One region of the Paenibacillus sp. FSL R7-0297 genome, then DNA from elsewhere that is predicted to be linked to it. Evidence: riboswitches for the same ligand, from Rfam matches in the RefSeq annotation. Region 1 holds a riboswitch; each other region holds the start of a gene.
The links. A riboswitch is a leader RNA that binds a small molecule or an ion and turns the genes downstream of it on or off. The one in region 1 is predicted to bind cyclic di-AMP.
Positions count from the first base shown of each region.

Region 2: linked by a shared signal. The riboswitch ahead of MKZ24_RS01785 (hypothetical protein) and the one ahead of MKZ24_RS20085 (APC family permease) in region 1 are both predicted to bind cyclic di-AMP.
Region 3: linked by a shared signal. The riboswitch ahead of MKZ24_RS04170 (C40 family peptidase) and the one ahead of MKZ24_RS20085 (APC family permease) in region 1 are both predicted to bind cyclic di-AMP.

Region 1 covers NZ_JBBPAQ010000001.1:4,554,338-4,560,989, forward strand. Annotated here, with positions in the region: gene MKZ24_RS20075 (DsbA family protein) at 1-370, shown strand, start outside; gene MKZ24_RS20080 (disulfide oxidoreductase) at 367-801, shown strand; cyclic di-AMP (ydaO/yuaA leader) riboswitch at 1,028-1,187, shown strand; gene MKZ24_RS20085 (APC family permease) at 1,316-3,133, shown strand; gene MKZ24_RS20090 (iron-hydroxamate ABC transporter substrate-binding protein) at 3,332-4,354, shown strand; gene MKZ24_RS20095 (FecCD family ABC transporter permease) at 4,573-5,631, shown strand; gene MKZ24_RS20100 (FecCD family ABC transporter permease) at 5,643-6,652, shown strand, end outside.
Region 2 covers NZ_JBBPAQ010000001.1:423,532-430,183, forward strand. Annotated here, with positions in the region: gene MKZ24_RS01760 (MerR family transcriptional regulator) at 1-91, opposite strand, end outside; gene MKZ24_RS01765 (ThuA domain-containing protein) at 229-864, opposite strand; gene MKZ24_RS01770 (SDR family NAD(P)-dependent oxidoreductase) at 938-1,660, opposite strand; gene ytxJ (bacillithiol system redox-active protein YtxJ) at 1,894-2,220, shown strand; gene MKZ24_RS01780 (glutaredoxin family protein) at 2,217-2,459, shown strand; cyclic di-AMP (ydaO/yuaA leader) riboswitch at 3,159-3,326, shown strand; gene MKZ24_RS01785 (hypothetical protein) at 3,503-3,946, shown strand; gene MKZ24_RS01790 (hypothetical protein) at 4,449-4,637, opposite strand; gene MKZ24_RS01795 (hypothetical protein) at 5,156-5,353, opposite strand; gene MKZ24_RS01800 (hypothetical protein) at 5,611-6,474, opposite strand.
Region 3 covers NZ_JBBPAQ010000001.1:984,906-991,557, reverse strand. Annotated here, with positions in the region: gene rluF (23S rRNA pseudouridine(2604) synthase RluF) at 1-77, shown strand, start outside; gene motB (flagellar motor protein MotB) at 178-996, opposite strand; gene motA (flagellar motor stator protein MotA) at 980-1,780, opposite strand; gene MKZ24_RS04190 (hypothetical protein) at 1,986-2,279, shown strand; gene MKZ24_RS04185 (4a-hydroxytetrahydrobiopterin dehydratase) at 2,492-2,767, shown strand; gene MKZ24_RS04180 (c-type cytochrome) at 2,873-3,229, opposite strand; gene MKZ24_RS04175 (GNAT family N-acetyltransferase) at 3,356-3,841, opposite strand; gene MKZ24_RS04170 (C40 family peptidase) at 4,090-4,581, opposite strand; cyclic di-AMP (ydaO/yuaA leader) riboswitch at 4,587-4,730, opposite strand; gene MKZ24_RS04165 (C40 family peptidase) at 5,118-5,546, opposite strand; cyclic di-AMP (ydaO/yuaA leader) riboswitch at 5,604-5,742, opposite strand; gene MKZ24_RS04160 (hypothetical protein) at 5,960-6,652, opposite strand, start outside.

The sequences.
Region 1 (6,652 bases):
TACAGATTCGAGAACAGCTTCACTAGCGGCACTGTCCGTATATCATCAGAATGAAGAGGCTTTCTGGAAATTCTTCGATGCCATCTATGCTAACCAGGGTGAAGAAAAGGTGGAGTGGGCAACACCGGACTTCCTGGTAAGTCTGGCACAGCAATTAGAACTGCCCATTGACTTCGACCTGCTGCGTAAGGATATTGAAGACAAGACCTATGAAAGCGAACTGGAGAGAGATATCCAGGTTGGCACAGACACCGGTGTAACCAACACGCCATCACTGTTTGTGAATGGAGTCAAGGTGAATGAACCTTTTAATATGGAGGAAATTGATGCTCAAATCAAGGTAGCTGCGGAAGCTGTGGCTGCACAATGAATAAATTCTCTGCATTCTGCCGCCGGAATTGTCTCTACTTGGCCTGGTTCGTCTCGGTTGTTGCTGTAGCAGGCAGTCTGTATCTCAGTGAAGTGCTGAAATATGAGCCCTGCAAGCTATGCTGGTTTCAGCGGATATTTATGTACCCGCAGCTTATTTTGCTCGGAATCGCCACTTACCGGGGGGATAAGCGCATTATCCCTTATGTGCTGCCCTTAAGTTTGATTGGCGGAAGCATTTCGATCTATCATTACGCAGAGCAGAAAATTCCGGCACTTAGCAAGGTGCTTCCATGTACAATCGGTGTCCCGTGCAACACGGATTATCTGAATTATTTCGGATTCATCACCATCCCGCTGCTGGCACTCATTGCGTTCGCATTAATCACAATTCTGCTATGGACAGGGCGTAAAGAGGATGCAGGTGAGTAAGAAGCCGTCAGGCAGAATGAAGAGTAACTATTTCCCTTAAATTGAGTGTAAATTATTAAGCAGAAATGCTGTAAAATCACGCGATAAAGTGATAATGAAAGAGAATGAAAGATCAAGACATACCGGATCATGGATTTGGTTGTTTTGGTTGTTTTTCATTCTTTTTTCATTTGTTTCAACGCTTTACGGAAGAGTCATTGTAGATTAATATTAGTCCTTGTGAGAAGTTGAATATGCGCTGAATTTTCCGGAAGGAAAAACGGGGGAACCAAACTTGGCCGAGTGCCAACGGGGTGAATCGGAAGCGGGTCAGCAGACTCGAAAACCGTAGGGCTACCACAGCCCGAATCCGCCAGCTAACCTCGTAAGCAATAGTGGGATAATGACCATGCACTCAAGGCATGCGGATCATTTCCGTATGCCTATTTCTGTGCCTGCATTTATGAAATCCACTTATGAAAACAGCGCGCGGTACTGCCGTTTCAACTTAACAAAGAGAGGAAATGTTACTACAATGGTAAGCAAGGTAAAACGACTATTGATCGGGCGTCCGATGAAGTCGAACGAACTCGATCATGAAAAGTTATCCAAGGTGAAAGCACTGGCTGTCCTGTCTTCTGATGCGCTCTCGTCTGTAGCCTACGGAACAGAACAAATCTTAATTGTACTCGTGGCCGCAGGCTTCACAGCTATCTGGTACTCATTGCCAATTGCATTAGCCGTATTGGGCCTGCTGGTCATCTTAATCCTGTCTTATCGGCAGACCATTTTTGCTTATCCGCAGGGCGGAGGCGCCTATATTGTCGCCAAAACTAATCTCGGGGTTCATACCGGCTTGCTTGCCGGAGGCTCTTTGCTGGTGGATTATATTTTAACGGTGGCGGTAAGCGCCTCGGCGGGAACGGATGCGATCACATCAGCGTTCCCGGGTCTTCATAATCATAGTGTACTTATAGCGGTTACTGTCATTCTGCTCTTAACGATTGTCAATCTGCGGGGGGTTACTGAATCAGCTTCATTCATAGCCATTCCGGTATATCTGTTCGTCGTCTCCATCTTTGTGCTGATTATCGCGGGAGTCTTCAAGTATGCAACCGGCGGTGCTCATGCCCAGGTTCCTGAGATCGGCTCGGCGGTATCGAATGTCAGTATGTTCCTTCTGCTTAAGGCCTTCAGCTCCGGCTGTTCGGCACTGACCGGGGTAGAAGCTGTATCTAATGCGATCCCTAACTTCAAAGCACCGGCTGAGAAAAATGCGGCTAAAACACTGGTGCTTATGGGTCTGATTCTCGGGGCTATGTTCACGGGGATTACGCTTTTGGCTTATTGGTACGGTATCATGCCGAACGAGAAAGCAACGGTTGTGTCGCAGATTACCGAGTCTACCTTTGGCCGCGGCGGTTTGTACTTCTTCATCCAAGGCATCACCGCAGTAATCTTGTTCCTGGCGGCGAATACAGCGTATTCGGCATTCCCGCTGCTGGCATTCATGTTCGCCAAAGACAAATATTTACCCCACGCCTTCATGGTACGCGGAGACCGGCTGGGATTCTCCAACGGCATTATTTTCCTCGGCGTAATGTCGGCTGTGCTTGTAGCCGCTTTTCACGGTAATACCGAAGGGTTGATTCCATTATACGCCGTTGGGGTATTCATTCCGTTTACCCTTTCACAGCTTGGCATGATGGTCCAGTGGTACAGAACCAAGCCTAAGGGCTGGCAGAGCAAATTCGCAGTGAATACAGTAGGCATGCTCACAACCTTGACCATTACGCTCATCTTCATTATTACTAAATTCTCGAGTGTATGGATGGCCTTCATCTTCCTGCCGCTTGTAATCATCGTGTTCCACCGGATTCACCGCCATTATATGAATATTGCCGATCAGCTGCGCATTTGTCCGGCTACGGATAAACCTTGCATTAAAGGAAGCACAGTGGTTGTACCTGTTGCCGGTGTCACCCGCGCGGTACTGCATTCAATCAGCTATGCGAAGTCATTGACTGAGAATGTGGTGGCTGTATATGTCGGATTCGATGAAGAAGAGATTCACAAAATGGAACAGAAGTGGGAAGAGTGGAACCCTGGGGTTCGCCTGATTGTACTCCGCTCGCGTTACCGCAGCATCATCCGCCCGCTGGTGAAATTCATCGATACGGTGGAGTGGAAAACCGCTTCAACAGACCATATTACTGTACTCATTCCGCAATTTGTTACGAAGCATTGGTGGCAGGCGATTCTGCATAATCAGACCAGCTTGTTCATCCGCTCTTATCTGATGAATCAGAAGGATATCGTTATAGCAACTGTGCCGTATCATTTGCACAAATAGACATACCCTTTATATGTAAAACGGTTGTTTCCGCAGGTTGCGGGAGCAGCCGTTTTTTGTTATGCGCAGTGTGAGTGTACATGGAACCAGATAATTTAGTTGACAGAGAGAATGAGAATCAATATCATCAGTTTATGTGAGGCGAAGGCCACAATCACCTTTGACCAATAATGAATGTATATACAGGAGGGGTATTATATGTTTTCGTTCAACCTGCAAAGATCAACAAGCATGAAGCTGGCTATGGCCGGACTCATGACCACGACGTTGTTACTATCCGCATGCGGGAATAACAATGCAGTCAATAACGGAGGAGCGGCAACTACGGCACCTGCAACAACTGCAGAAGCTACAACTGCACCGGAAGAAACGACAGCCCCAGCGGTAGACCAATCAGTAACGGATGCCATGGGACATAAAGTCACTATCCCTGCGAACCCGCAGCGTGTGCTTGCTTCTTATCTGGAAGACTATCTGGTCGCACTCGGCGTGACTCCGGTTGCCCAATGGTCCGTGACAAACGGCACTCAGGATTACCTCGCAGCTGAGCTTAAGGATGTTCCAACCATCAGCTATGACCTTCCACTCGAAGCCGTAACTAGTTTTGCACCGGACTTCCACATCGTACAATCGGAAGGCACAGTCCAGAACGGTCTGTATGATCAGTTGAACAAAATCGCACCTACGTATGTACTCGGCGATGAAATCAGTAAAGACTGGCGCAAATCGCTGCTCCAGATCGGTGAGCTACTGAACAAAACGCCGGAAGCTGAAGCAGCCATTGCTGCCTATGATCAAAAAGCGGCGGAAGCCAAAACAAAAATCTCTGCTGCGATCGGCGATGAGTCTGTTGCCATCCTCTGGCTGGTATCCAAGAACTTCTATATAGTAGATGAAACCCGCAGCAGCGGGGCAGTCCTGTATGGTGACCTTGGCCTGAAGCTTCCGAATCTGGTTACCGAAATTCCTGCAGAGTCCAGAGCAACGTGGAATCCCATTTCACTTGAGAAATTGTCTGAGCTGACTGCAGATCATATCATCCTTGTGAACAGTGACGGGGCGGATGCTGCTGAAGTTACGGATGGCGCGATCTGGAAGGGGATTCCGGCTGTTAAGGCGGGGAATGTTCATGAGTTTGGCAGATCAACCAGCTGGCTGTACAGCGGTCCTATAGCTAACTCCAAAACAATTGATGATGCTCTGAGCAGTCTTGTAAAATAAGCAGCGTTCAAATGCCGGTAATCAGCTTTTGCCGGTAGAGAGTGTGCAGGTCCTTGTATCCCCGGATACGATGATCTGCACCTTTTTTAAATGGAGCGATAGATGAGGGCGTCCAGTATAGATTACGCGTTATCTGCTTGTACAATATTCATATATTTGCGATAATGAGAATGATAATCAATTAGAAGCAAGTAATAATCCTGTTAAGGAGACGGCTTATGGTTTCATCCACACGTTCTAACCTCAATCCTTCTACGGCTGCAGAGGATAAACCCATCAAGTCGCGGCCGGTGGCTGCAGCTACGATCCTGCTGCTCGGAATAGCCGCCATCGTCTTCGGGCTGATGCTGTCTGTATCGGTAGGAGCGGCAGATATCCGGCTGGCTACTGTATGGGAAGCTGTCTTCCGTTTCAATCCGGAGCTGGGACAGCATCAGGTCATCCGGGAGCTGCGGATCCCCCGCGCTTTGGCCGGAGCGCTGGTGGGTGCATGTTTTGCTGTTGCCGGCGCGATCATGCAGGGGATGACCCGGAATCCGCTGGCGGATTCGGGGCTGCTGGGACTTAACGCCGGAGCCGGTGTTGGCCTGGCATTGGCTTTCGCCTTTGCCCCTTCGCTGTCTTTCATGTATATCATGATCTACTGCTTCATTGGAGCAGCTGTGGCATCGCTCTTAGTCTTCGGCATCGGTTCGCTGTCCCATAGCGGGCTGACACCGCTACGCCTGACCTTAGCGGGTGCTGCGGTCAGTGCCATGCTGCTGGCGCTCAGCCAAGGCATCGCCATTCTGTATCACCTCTCCCAGGATATCGCGTTCTGGATGGCAGGAGGGATTGGCGGAGCCAACTGGACACAGCTCAAGATTATGTCCCCCTGGGTTGCATGTGCGCTTATCGGGTCGCTGGTGCTCTCGCGTTCCATCACGCTGTTAAGCCTGGGAAGGGATGTTGCCGCAGGACTGGGGCAGCGCACACGGCTGGTACAGACCGCAGGGATGATCATTGTGGTCATTCTTGCCGGAGCGGCAGTCTCGACGGTGGGGCCGATTGCTTTTGTCGGATTAATGATTCCGAATATTACCCGTTATCTGGTGGGGGTGGATTACCGCTGGATCATTCCTTGCTCGGCAGTACTCGGGAGCGTGCTGATCCTCTTTGCCGATATCGCTGCGAGAATGATTAATGCGCCTTATGAAACACCAATAGGTGCCCTGATTGCAGTAATCGGCGTACCGTTCTTCATCTATCTGGCCAGCAAGCGCAAGGGGGAGCTGTAATGAACAGGACCATGTCTGTACCCTCAGCGAAATCGCGCCGCACCAGAGAAGCCGGTATTCTAATGCTGCTTGCTGTACTTATCATCATTATTTTTATTGTCAGTATGAATACCGGCTTCATGCGCTTATCACCATTTGATGTTCTACATACTCTGCTCGGTGAAGGAACCAAACAGCAGAACCTGATTTTGTTTGATTTTCGGCTGCCGCGTATAGTGATCTCATTGCTCATCGGGGCGGGATTCGCAGTATCAGGATCTATTCTGCAAGGCCTGTCGCGCAATGCTCTTGCCGAACCTTCAACTCTAGGTATTAACGCCGGAGCAGGATTTGCAGTGCTGATCTTCATTTCATTTGTCCCGGCAACCACGGCGGGGCCCATCTTTGTTCTTCCGCTGCTGGCGCTGGCAGGTGCCGCGCTTACGGCCACACTGATCTATTTTCTCTCCTACCGGAGAGCCGACGGACTCTCGCCGACACGCCTGATCCTGATCGGTATTGCCGTAGGTGCCGGCATTTACGCTTTTCAGCTGATCCTGTCGTTGAGACTGGACCCGCAGAATTATCAGTTCGTAGCCATCTGGCTGGCCGGTAAAATCTGGGGCGGAGACTGGCGATTCGTGCTGGCACTGCTCCCCTGGATATTGATTCTGCTGCCGTTCGCGTTCTACAAAGCTCGGGTGCTTAACGTACTGAACCTAGGGGATGAAACCTCCAAGGGACTTGGGCTGCCGCTGGAGCGGGAACGTCTGCTGCTCTTGGCTGCTGCAGTGGCTCTCGCAGGCGCCTGCGTTTCGGTCAGCGGAGGCATCGGCTTTGTCGGACTGATTGCACCGCATCTCGCCCGCAGACTTGTAGGCCCGCGTCATCAGATCATGCTGCCTGCAGCCGCTTTGATAGGCGCGCTGCTGCTGCTCACCGCAGACACTATCGGGCGCTGGATTCTGCAGCCAACAGAGATACCTACAGGTATCGTGGTGGCAATCATCGGCGCCCCGTACTTTTTATATCTTTTGGCAAA
Region 2 (6,652 bases), 4.1 Mb from region 1:
GGCGCAGCGGTTTGATCAGTCCCTGACGCTCATAATATCGCAATGAACGGACGCTTACGCCCGTAAGTGTGGCTAATTCACCTATTTTCATGGTATTCTCCCCGGGGTTCATGAGAAATGGTCTGCCCTCAGTATAAACCCTGACACTAGTGTCAGGGTCAAGGTGTTTTTTTAGAATAAACAAAAGAAACCAGCCTAAGCATAACTTAAGCTGGTCGCCACATTATCTTACAGCAGTCCGGCTGCCCATAACCCGCCTCTGCGGATCATCAGGCGGAACGGCTCTACCGAGAAGGAAGGCAGATGATGGCCGGGCATCAGGTAGACTACCCGCCCTTGTCCGAATTCATGGCACCAGGCCGCCTGCCGCATCGCCCCTCCATGGGGATATTCTGCGAGAATGGTTGATTCGAAGTATGGCACCTGCTCAAAATAGTACGGCTCATCCTCAATCACAAAGTCATTGATACCCTGCATAATCGGATGCTCCCGGTTGGGAATCGTCATATGAAGCGCGGTATAGTCCGGATGATGGGTGAAATGGGCGCCCAGCATTACGCCGAGCTCCTGATTGCGCTGCAGGGAGATTCCGTTGTGCACTACGAGCAGCCCCCCGCCGCCAGCCACATAAGACAGCAGGGCACCGCTCTGCGCAGCGGATAATTTCTCATCAGAGAATTCAGTATAGGAGACCACCAGCTTGCAGTCCGACAATTGTTCCTTGTTCATCAGCCCGTAATCCTCAGTCGAAGCCACCTGAAATTCCGGTTCCAGCAGTTGCTCAATCTCGCGGTCAACTCCGTCGAACGGATGGTACTTAACCTCGGTATAGCTGCCAAACGCAAGTGCTTTGAAGGAAGTCATTGCATTCACACCTCTCTTGTTACAAAGTTAATCTATAATTTATTAGTCCATTATTTCATATATAGCGCTGCTGTTACCAGGGCCAGTGATTGCCGTCCAGATCGATGTAAACCGGTTCCTCGCCCAGATACTTCTTATGCTCCTGAACAATATTCATGATCTTATAGGCCGACTCCTCGGGAGTTGTCACCGCTTTCAAATCCTTCTCTCCGTATATGCAAGACTGCAGCCACCCGGGATGGAAGACCATGACCTGTCCGCCCAGCATACGCAGATGGTTGTGCATCAGCGAGGACTGCATATTCAGCGCCGCCTTCGACATGCAATAGCCGTACATATTAATCCTTTTATTCCGGCTGATACTGCCGGCCTCTGAGGAGATGTTAATAATCAGACGCTGTTTGCTCTGCAGCAGCAATCCCATGAGCGCATTGCTCACTCTGAGCGCACCGAGTGTGTTCACATTATAGAGCTGCGCCATGGCCTCATCATCCATATCCACGAGTATTGTTGCTTTGTCTGCGCGGTGGATAATACCGGCATTGTTGATAATAATATCGATATGGCCCGTACTGCCGGCAATACTCCGTGCTGCTTCCTTCACACTCTCTGCGCTGCCGATATCAAGAGGGACCAGCATCAGCATGTCCTGGTATTGCGCTTGCAAAACTCCCAAAGCCTCCGATTCTGCTAAATACTGGCCAGCAAAAACTGTGTACTTATTCTCCAGAAGAAAGCGTACCATGTAAAACCCGAGCCCGCGGTCAGCACCGGTAACAAAAGCGACCCTTTTCATGAATTGCACACCCCTCATACCTGCTTATTTATGCGCAGAGCGTTACTGCATCTCTCACACATTAGCATGGCATTTAGCCTTTAACAACATCCCCCAAGGGAGGGGGGGATAAGCCTGCTGAACATTCTTTTGCTTTAATTTTGAACTATGTTACAATCAAGAATAATAGTTGTTAACAACACAATTGTTGACAAGATGCTTTCAAAATTCTATTCCAGAAAGGTGATCCTCTGATGTCTATTCAACAAATCCATACACTGGATGAACTGCAACAATACGTAGGGCAACCCGGCAAAAAATTGCTCTTCAAGCACAGCACCACCTGCCCGATCAGCGCCAAAGCAAATGAGGAGTTCCAGGCCTATACACAGAATTCCGACACGCCTGCCGCCATTGTACATGTTATCGAAGACCGTCCGGTTTCCAATCAGATTGCCGAGGATTTCGGGATTAAGCATGAATCGCCGCAGATTTTCCTGCTGGAGGATGGTGAGGTCCGCTGGAACACTTCCCACTGGAAAATCACCCGTGGCGCCATCAAGGAAGCTGTGGAGCAATGAGCCAGAACGTAATCATCTATTCCACATCCGGCTGCAGCGACTGCAATCAGGTGAAGCAGCTGCTTGAGAGCAAGGGCATTCCCTTCGAAGTCAGAGATGTGATGACCAGTACTGTCTATCAGGAAGAAGTCGAGAAGCTGGGCTTCATGGGTGTTCCAGTCACCGTATCCGGAGACCGGGCTGTCAAGGGCTTCAATCTTCCTGAGCTTCAGGAGCTTATTGAAGCAGCTGGTCGTTAATAAGCTTACCCGTATGCAAAAGGGTGCCGCCCTCCCAGCAGGGCCGGCACCTTTTTAGGGTTCAAAATTATTCTGCCGGGAAAAAACTCCGTCATAGCTTCACTCCGTTTCCACACCGCCGGGCGAAGGCATCCACCGATGACGGTTCCAGCAGATCCAGCGCCTCTTTATTGACAGTCTGCCCTTACAGAATCAAATGATAATCCCTGGAGTATGGTCCAAGTCAAGCATTCGGAAAGCGGGAATTAGGCCCTCCGGGATGTATCGTTTGCAGGGCTAGAACGGAAGCATTTTCGTAAAATCAGACTCTAATTCAGGGACAATTTGTAAACCGCCATAATTACCCTAATAACACAATCACGAATCTATTTGCCTGACGGGTAACGCATACAATAACATTTATCTCCCGTTATCTCCCGATTACTCACTAATACACCATTTTTCAAAAATCCATTATCGACGGTATTTCCGTCTAACGCATTAATATTTCCGGAGTTCCCCTGCCACTGCCTCCCAAAAATAAAAAACGGCGATTGAGCGAGATAAACGGATGATAACCGGCCACATATATGGTTTTAGTCTCCAATATTCCTTGCGAAGCAGCAATTTATTGCAAATCCGGCGCAGAAGCACTCTTTTCCATTTTTACAAAGACAATCCTAAAAGGGTATGATTCGTGTTGAAAGTTAACAGCGATAATGTGAATGCACGCTGAATTTCCGCCAAGCGGAAAACGGGGGAACCATCAGGCCGCAGGCCTACTTGGGGTGAATCCGAAGGAGACTTCAATTGCGCAGTCTCAAAAGGTAGGGCGACTCTCACCGTCCGAATCCGACAGCTAACCCCGTAAGCGTAAAGAGAGAGATCTTGATCCGCCACGATTTTGCCCCAGGCTTCTTACGCCTGTAACAAAACCGCAGCAGAGGTCCTCCTCTGTCTGCGGTTTTTTGCGCACTTATTCCGGCGGATCAGCATTTCGGCAAACCAATCAGCTATATATCCAAACAATAAAATCGCCCACATTCAGGAAGGAACGTGTCCACATGCCAGACCCATTATCGACCAAGGCAGCTGCCGCTGCCGGATTCACCGGCTATATTGAGCAATACAGCGGAACCGTATATGCACTTAGCTGTCTTCTGCTGGAGAAGGGCACCCGCGCCGATCAAGCCACAACTGCCACATTCGCGGCACTCTTTGAGCCTTGGCTAAAGGGTAGCATCCAATCGGACTTCTCCCTTGCCGCCTACAGGGAATGCATCCGGCAATGCTCGCTGGTTGCTCAAGACCGCGGCCGCTGCTCTTCTGCCTTGCTCACCTGGGAGGATCAGATTGCCAGCGCCTTATGGTACGGCATCCAGCTGCCGCTGCCCGAGATCAGCCTCATCCTGCAGCGAAGCGTTCCTGAGCTGAAAGCGCAGCTCAGAGAGATTCGCGAACATATGGCTGCTGCGCGGCCAGCTGTCCCGCGTCCGTCGGCGGGATAGGGAAAGCTGCTGGGGCCTGCACCAATAGACTCAGGCAGGCTGCTGCGATCTATGCGGACTGTAGATCCGTTATTTCGTCCGGTCAGGCCATTCAGCGATCCATGCGGACTCAGAGGACCTTAACTAACCCGTTTCGCCTCATTTTGAGCTCCATCGAACAATATAAGCGCTCCTGAGTCCGCAACGAGCAAAAAAGCAGGCTTTTTCACAAAATAAGGTCCTCTCAGTCCGCGTAGCACTACGTATGGGAGAATTCCGCTGACGGCAAGCTAATAAGTTCTCATTCCCTTAAGGCTCCAGGTTACGCTCACTGAAGCTCCCAACTTATACACATGCACGCCTTTGGCAATGTACATTTGCCTGACAATAACGAAAAGCCGCAGCTTCCGCCACGGCTCTCTATTTGCTCTCGTGCCAGCGCTTAAAACACTAACACTTGTATTGAATTCACTAACCAACCCATACCCTGTTCTTGCCTATGCTGTCTGCTCCATTCCAGAAATCAGCGCTTGCCCTTGCCGCCCTTAGCGAACCGCCAAAAAGCCATGCAGCATCCGAGCAGCCCGACGCCCAGCAAGATGGTCTGCAGTGCTCCCAGCCAGGTTGATTTGTCCGACGGGATCAGACTGCTGATAATGATCAGCAGGATGGAGACCGCGACCAGCACGGGGGTTTGTCTACTTTTTTTCACGAAAAATCACCACTCCTAATTACTAATATTACTAAGGTACACTATCTGCGGGGTTTTAACCAGTTTGGGGGGGGTTGTGATCACTCTATAGAACAGCATTATTCATAAGCCCAATCCGGTTGATTCGCTAAATCACTTACATGCAACTAATTAATAACATCCTATCCCCCGCTTCACATAAGTCTATCTGTTTAGATACGAGGATTAACAATAACATTGCAAATCAGTTTTATCGTGGATATAATATGTCTGTAATAACTATTTAGTGAAATTAAAGGAGACCGGGCTATGACGGAGTTTTGGGAAACAAGCTTCATAGAAAAACAAACGAGACCTGATGCGCCTCGGATAGATTCCGGTACCGCATCGCCTGCCTTGCCTGCTCCAGCAGTTCGGGCACTTGGCTGAGTGCTCCGGCCTGACCGGAGACCATAATCGTTACATTCAGCTTGAGGATTCCGCCCAGCGACGAGATCAGCTCCTGAGCGAAAGCAAGCAGCCTTGCCTATATCCACAAATTATTTCATGCTCTTAAATCCCTTATTCTTAAGGAACATCGAGACGGCCAGCGCCAATACGATGATCCCGCCCCCTGTCATGAATCCCTTAAAATATATACGCACTTCAGATCCGTTAGACGGGGTTATCAGACTTAGCATAATGAGCATCAGACCCGAGAATACCATCATCACGAATTCCTGTTTCTTTTTATCCATTCTAAACACTCCCCAAAAGGTAAGTAGTACTTTGTTTATCTTTGGACTGTGAGCAGCCATTATAGATCGGACAAAAAGACGCCGAAAAGGATGCTTTTTTAATACCCAAATCAGACTATCGACAACTTGAAATCAGATAAGGCGTGTTTTTATCATGTATAAATCAGATTTATTCAGAAGGCATTATTCTATGCTTAAAATAAGCATCTTACACCATTAAATCAATATGTTAGACATCTTAATTCATTTTCAATCCACTAACTAAAAACTGCGACGAATTGGCTCATAGATAAAACCTTTGTTTTAATTTCAAATGCATCATATAAGAACTTAATTTTTTTCAATGTTTTTTTATCTTCAGAAATAAAATATTCTGCACCCATACCCCAGAATGCATGATTCTCATCTCGAAGAATGTTATCTAATGTATTTTTTTCAGTAATGCCTTCTTTAAACAAAGGGTGAAAGTCTAGCAGCATGTAGCCATTGCTGAGCAACAATCCAATAGGTAACGGTTCCTTTGAATTCATTTTAGACCATTGAATAACAGCATCCTTCCATCCTGCTTTCAATTTTTCTATATCAGAAACATCTAATAAATCAAGAATAGGCGACATATATTTAAGCAGGTAACTATACTCCATATTATTCCGATCTGTGCTTTCTTTAACAAATTCCATTACCCTATCACGTAGATTTTTGTATGAATCTACAGATGAAAAAAAATTAGTGAGTAATTGGTTTAGAGTGTTCTTCTCATTGTTATCTGCTTGTTTAAGTATTTCTTGTTTAAATAATCTGACTGGTGATATCTTTGAAAGTATTATGCGGCTTAACTCTTCGCTCCAACCAATCACCCAACCGTCAGTAATTTTCTCGAGAAACTCCAAATCTCCTTGAACTTCCATTTCATATTCAGGTTTAAATCGGTTTATTCTATCATTAATATGCGCGAGGCTAAAAGGGAGCCTATATTTTTTTTTACTTATTTTACGAACAATCTCTCCGAACTCCATATCTAAAGCTAGCTTGTTTGCTCTCGGATTTTTTATATACTTGACTACATTCCAGTCTATATAGACATAGGGTGAATGCAAGTCAATTTCTTGGTTAATTTCCATTATATACACCGACCTTAACTATAATTTCCTCATACTGCGATATATTTTTTTGTATTTCAACACTAATTGGTCAATTCGTTAAAATAGTCAACTATATAGATTGAACTTGTGATTTCACTATTTAGGGATGGGCCGTGACTCCAGAGAATGTTTGGACTTCCGGCCGCTGTTATCTACA
Region 3 (6,652 bases), 3.6 Mb from region 1:
AGACCGGGGAATGGCGTGATCTGTCACCACAGGAGAAGCAGGAGCTTGGAGCGATGCTGAACTATGAGCTGCAATAAGGAGAAACATATCAATTGAGTAAATAAAGAGCTGTTCCGGAAGGCTGAATAACGGCCTTTGGAACAGCTCTTTGTGCTTGATGTACTATGAATATTTGCCTTATTTACCGGGAGCGGCAACATCAGTTGGTTCTGTTGTTGCATCTTTGTATTTGCGGAGAACGGAAACTTCTACACGACGGTTCTTGGCGCGTCCGGCGGCAGTCGTATTCTCAGCGATGGGATGATATTCCCCGTATCCGATCGGACTGAACTTAACCGGGTCCAGGTTGGGGTTAAGCAGCAGGATTTTCATGAATTGAAGGGCACGGGCCACGCTAAGATCCCAGTTGGAGGAGTAGCTGCTATTGGAGATAGGAATATTATCCGTATGTCCCTGCACTAATATATCGTAATCGGGAAACTGCTGCAGCATCGTCGAGATTGACTTGGCCAGCTGGCGGGAGTCATCCTTGACCATAGCCTGTCCCGAAGCAAATAAGGCGTTGTCGCTGATTGTAATCATTAACTGGGACTGATTCAGCTTTGTACTGAGCAAATCAGTCATTCCGTTATTCTTGATGTACTGATCGAATTGCTCCTTAAGCTTCTCCAGATCCTCCTGTTCTTTGGCACGAAGTTTGGAGATCTCGGCGGTGCCTGTATTTTTATCTAGAACACTATTCATTTTATCCTTACTGCCTTGGTCAAGTTGAGTACTAGTAGGTGAATCCGAGCGGAATTCCAGTACGCCGCCACCGCCGCTGAGCGCTGAATTGAACGCTTGGGCCATTTGCTCAAACTTCTGGGCGTCCGTAGCACTCATGGCATACATAACCAGGAATAGAGCAACCAGCAGGGTCATCAGATCGGAATAGGGCAGCAGCCAGGATTCATCGGCATGCTCTTCGTGCTCCTCATGCCTAGTCTTTTTGCTCATTCGAGGCGCCCTCCTTCTCACTTAGCTTGGCCCGTTCGGACGGAGTAAGGAAGACGGAAAGCTTCTGATTGATAGCAATGGTGGAGACCCCGGACTGGATAGACAACAGACCTTCTACCATCATCAGGCGGACTTCAATCTCGCGTTTGGAAATACGTTTTAACTTGTTGGCCATAGGGTGCCACATTACGTAACCGGTGAATATCCCCAGCAGAGTAGCAATGAAGGCTCCGGCAATCGCGTGGGCCAGGACGTCCATGTTGCTCATATCACCCAAGGCGGCAATCAGCCCGATAACAGCCCCGAGTACCCCCAGCGTAGGTGCGTACATCCCGGCTTGGGAGAAGATTAAGGCGCCGGCTTTATGTCTATCTTCTGTAGCGTGAATATCTTCCATTAATACATCGCGGACAAATTCCTGGTCATTACCGTCGATAATCATCCGCATGCCGTTTCTAAGGAAATTATCTTCGATTTCATCGACATTGGATTCCAGTGCAAGCAGTCCTTCACGGCGGGTGATGGATGCCCATTCCATGAACATTGTAATCAGTTCGGGCTTGCCGACCATCTTTTTCTTCACAAATAGGATCTTCAGCAGCTTAGGGAAATTCTTGACTTCCGACATGGGAAAGGCCATGAAGATTGAGGCGGCCGTACCAAGAAAGATAATTACATAGGCGGCAGGATTGTTCAAGCTTTCAAGCGGAGCATGCTTGAGTACCATCCCCCAGACTACTGCGATCAGACCAAAAACCAGTCCTAGTATTGTTGAAATTTCCATTTATGCACCTCGTCCATGAGAATTAAGAAGTGATCCGACTATACCGCGTTTATCATCCTTGAACCGCGGGAGGACACTCTGCACGTAACCAAATCACGTATATTCTTATTTATCGACAGCATTCCCTTTTTTGTGAAGTGATTTTTTCGGCTATAATGGATAAGGTAAGTAATTATTCATCAGCGAAGAAAACGGAGTGATTGACGTGGGAGTAAAGCATGGCAGAGATTACAGTGAAATTCTGGTTGAGCTGACAAGCGCAGTCGGACGGATTTCCGACGGGTATATTTTTTTCGAAATGGAGCCAGAGGAGTGGGAGAACCTGCCGGAGGAGTCGAAGCTGGAGGTATGGGAGGCGCTTGCGGAGGATCTGTTCTACGCACTGGGCAATGAGCCGGTGATTAAGGTCGGAAGCGGTGTTGTAATGTACGATAAAGAAACGCACCGGATCAATATTCTGCTCGGCGACGAGGATTTGGCGTCGGTCGTTCTGGTGTAGCCTGGAGGCAGCCGCGGAGCGGAGTTTGTCCCCAGGCATCTGCCCATGTTAAAATTGGGATAAGAAGTACTATTGGCCGGGATTTAAGAATACATTTAATCGAAAAAAATCTTTGGCCCGGCACATCCCTTGGACTTTAAGAAGCTGAGGGATGTTTTATTTAAAAGACAGGACTGCTGTGATGTAGCTAATTAAGCAAGGGAGGAAACAAATTGCCATTTACAGAGGAAGAACTGCGGGAGCAGATCGGCAAGCTGGAAGGCTGGAAATTGGAAGAGGATATTATGGTACGCAAATATATGTTCAATGAATATATGAAGGGAATTGCCTTTGTAGATGAGGTTGCTGCGATCTCGGAAGCGTTCGACCATCACCCGCATATCACCATTGATTACAAGACCGTTATCGTGCGTCTGCCTGCAGATGTGCAGAAGCTGGATATCCGCCAGGCCAATGAAATTAACGAGGCTTTTGAGAAAAACCGTTAGAGGACAGGATCCTTATGGAAATGACAGTACTGCCTGATCCATAAAAATGCCCGTGCAAGGATACCAGGTATCTTTTGCAGCGGGCATTTTGCTTTGGGCATGTTATTATTTCTTCTCGGCCAGCCATAAAGCGACATTCGCAATTTCCTCAGGGGCTAGTTTGTCTTTGAAAGAAGGCATCTGCCCGCGTCCCTTGGTCACAATGCTGTAAATCTGCGCCGCGTCATGCTGAGCGCCCTCCTGCTGCAGGTTCGGCCCTACACCGCCCTGAAGCTGATCCCCGTGGCAGGTGATGCAGTTGGCTTTTACCAGGGCCTCCGCGCTGGCTGCGTCCAGCACAACCTCAGGCATTGTAGGCTTGTTCTCTTCAGCCACCTCGGCTTTGCCGGGCAGGGTAAACATTAAGACCACGGCAAAGGCACAGGCGGCAAAAAACAAACCGCTCATGATCCATTTCTGCATCTGCATCCGTCCCTTCATGTAAGCTGCTTCCTTCATTATACCGGATGGTGAAGCGTTATCATAGTATTTGTGTCAAAAAAATGAACGAAACTCCTGGGAAATTTGCATACATACAGAAGTGGAATGCTATTTCTCATAGACCATACAATAAAATGGTTTATCGCCAGATGGAGTTCTTCGTTCATAAGTATCCGTTATGGTAAATCCGCATTTCTGGTAAGCACGGATGGCCCGCTGATTCCAGGTCAGTACCTCCAAATCGATCTCCCGTTCCGGATAACGCAACAGAGCCGCCTGAACGATGGCCTTCATGAAGAGATGTCCCATGCCATGACCGCACAGATCGGGCCGCATGCCGATTCCGAGCCGGACTACACCCTCCATAGGGAACAGCTGGGCGAAGCCGCATAGGATTCCCTGTCCGTTCACGATGGAAACGTATTGTTCGCTGCGCAGCTGCGGATCACCGAATTCAACACCGAGCGCCTGCATCTGCTCCCAGGGCATCCAGCCGTAAATATTATACGGGGGCCTATAGTTCCACTCACAGATCTCAGCGCCATGCCGCGACTCCATAGCAACAACATAAAAAGATACCGGAGAACTTATCATAAGCGGAGGCCACCTTTCAAGGGAACATTACTTCATTCTATAAATATTATATACAAAATGAGCAGGATACGACGCAAAAACCTTGCAGATAGACCGGAACTTGACAAACGCCAAAAAATATTTTAGGAAAGGGCCGAATTGATGTTTTACAAATATAGAGCGGGGTAAGTAATTTTATAGACAAAAAAATAAGCCCTCCTCCAAGATTTCGGCAAAAATCCTGGAAAAGCGCTTATATTTAGGACAAATTATTGCACATCGTCATTGTCTTCGGAATCAGTAGCTACAGTCTTGTAAGCATCTGTACTCATAATCCGTTTGGCGCCAACGTAGCGGTTGACGTAGTAGCTGTCACTCAGCGAACTGATGGTTACACCACGCGAGGAAGAAGCATGTGCGAACTCACCGTCACCAACATAAATACCGACATGGGAAACGCCTTTGCCGCTTGTATTGAAGAATACAAGATCGCCCGGTCTCATCTCATCACGGGATATAGCAGTGCCCATCTGATATTGGGAGCCGGATTGGTGGGGCAGGTTAATTCCGATCTTATCAAAAACATACATTGTAAATCCGGAGCAATCAAAACCGTTCGTGGATACACCGCCGGATACGTATTTGGTCCCGATGGCTTTGTCGATAACTTTATCCATTTTGGAATCCGCGAAAGCGCTTCCTGCTCCAATGGTGAAGATGATGGAAAAGCTTAGTACTGCGGCTGCTAGCTTCTTCTTCAAAAGTAAATACCCCTTCCAAATGCCTACGAGGTTAGCTTAAGGGTTCGGTTGAAGGTCCCCTATGACCCCTCTTAGAATAGGAGGTCAATTCACCCAAAGTTGGTTCCCCCGTTTCCCTAAATCTTTAGGGAACTCGGCACGACTGTTGATTAGGATTAGCTGTTATTCAATACATGACAAAACCTTTGTTAAAAGCGATTCAATAATTACAAAAATGTTACTAAAAGCTCACTGCGATAATTGTAGCAAAGACTAGGGCGCTTGGCAATCACTTATAACATATTAATGCATTTTTTTTGCGTTTTTTAGAGTTATAGCTGCATAGAAAGACTCATATTTAACGCAGCGGGTGAGCTGTTGATGAATTTTCTTTGGATTTGGGATAAAAAGGTGTTTCAGGGCCTGCAGATGAGTGTAAAAGGTAGAATAAGGAAAAGGAAAAACCCGGAAATGATTACGGCAATAATCAAAACCGGGCTCGTATAAGTTACATTTAGATGTTAGAGGTACAAATATTCGAGGAAATGTTCAAGGGTTCAATCGTAAGCGACAGCTTGGTAGGCTGTTGTGCTCATTACTCTTTTAGCGCCAACGTAGCGGTTGGCCCAGTATGCCTGACTCAGCGAACTGATGGTTACACCACGCGAAGTGGAGGATTGTGCGAATTTTCCATTGCCAACATAAATACCGACATGGGAAACTCCGTTGCCCAGGGTATTGAAGAATACCAAATCACCGGAACGCAAATTACTCTTGGATACGGCTGTTCCAACGCTGTACTGTGCCTTAGAGGTGCGCGGCAAGGTCAGGCCGATACTCTTGAATACGTATTTGGTGAATCCGGAACAATCAAAGCCGCTGGTGCTGGTGCCCCCGGTTTTATATGACGTTCCAATGGTTTTTGAGATCACAGTATCCATTTTGGAATCTGCGAAAGCGCTGCCCGCTCCGAGTGTAAATACCATCACAAGACCTAGCGCTGCTGTGGTGCATTTCTTCTTAAAGTTCTGACTTCTCAAAAGATGTACTCCTTCCAAGGCCTGCGAGGTTAGCTTAAGGATTCGGTAGAAGGTTCCCCTATGACCCCTCTAAAGCGAGATCAATTCACCCAAAATATGGTTCCCCCACTCCCCGGTGCTGGGAATTCGGCGTTTTGTGCACCAGAATAGTGACATATCGACATAAGGTTAATGGCTTCGGTTACATAGCTGCATAATTCCATTTGAAAGATTACAAATTTGTTACTAGTAGTACAGGCATCATTGTACCAAAGGATTTACAGTTTTGCAAATGCACTTGTCGCAGCTGTAAACAAAAAAGAGTCATGCACCTCACCAGAGGGGCGATGACTCTTTTAGTATGCCGTTTTGGCGGCCGATTATTGTGGGAATGATTTACTGGACCAGAGATGATACTGCGCGGCTATGCCCCACATTTTGAATAGAGTGGATGGCAGAGGGGCAGCCTGGCGCAGGAGCAGGGCCGGGAGACCCGGAAAGAAGAGCGCTGCAGCGCCGCAGAGGATCAGCATCACCAGACTTCCTGCGCCCAAAATGACAGATATCCCGATGGAGTGCAGAAGGACTTTCAGACAGATCAGCAGCGAAGGGAGCATGCCCGTGCCTGCAGTATAACCAAACTGCATATACAGCAGCAGCTTGCGGATAAGGAAGAGGTAGATGAGCCAGCCCAGCACATAAGGCACGAGCGTCAGCAGCAGCGGATAATCGAGAATGCCGTTCAGAAGCAGACGGTACATCTTCGGCAGCAGCCAATAGAGCGGCAGAAGGACCAGCGCCCATTCAACGAGACTGAACAGCAGGACAGGCAGACCATAACGCTTCATCCCGGGAAAAAAGAACAGTCCGCGCTCCCCGGCGCGTTCCTGGTGAAGCTCATGCAGCAGGCCCGCCCGGATAAAGGGGGAGAGCAGCAGCCGCAACACAGTCAGTGCCAGGAGCAGCCATAGCCATTGCCGGACGTCCGGGTCCGTGTGCAATGCAGTCTGCCCTTCAATATAATACAGCAGCCTGCCTATGCTACTGCCGCCGGCGTTCGCATCCGGATAACG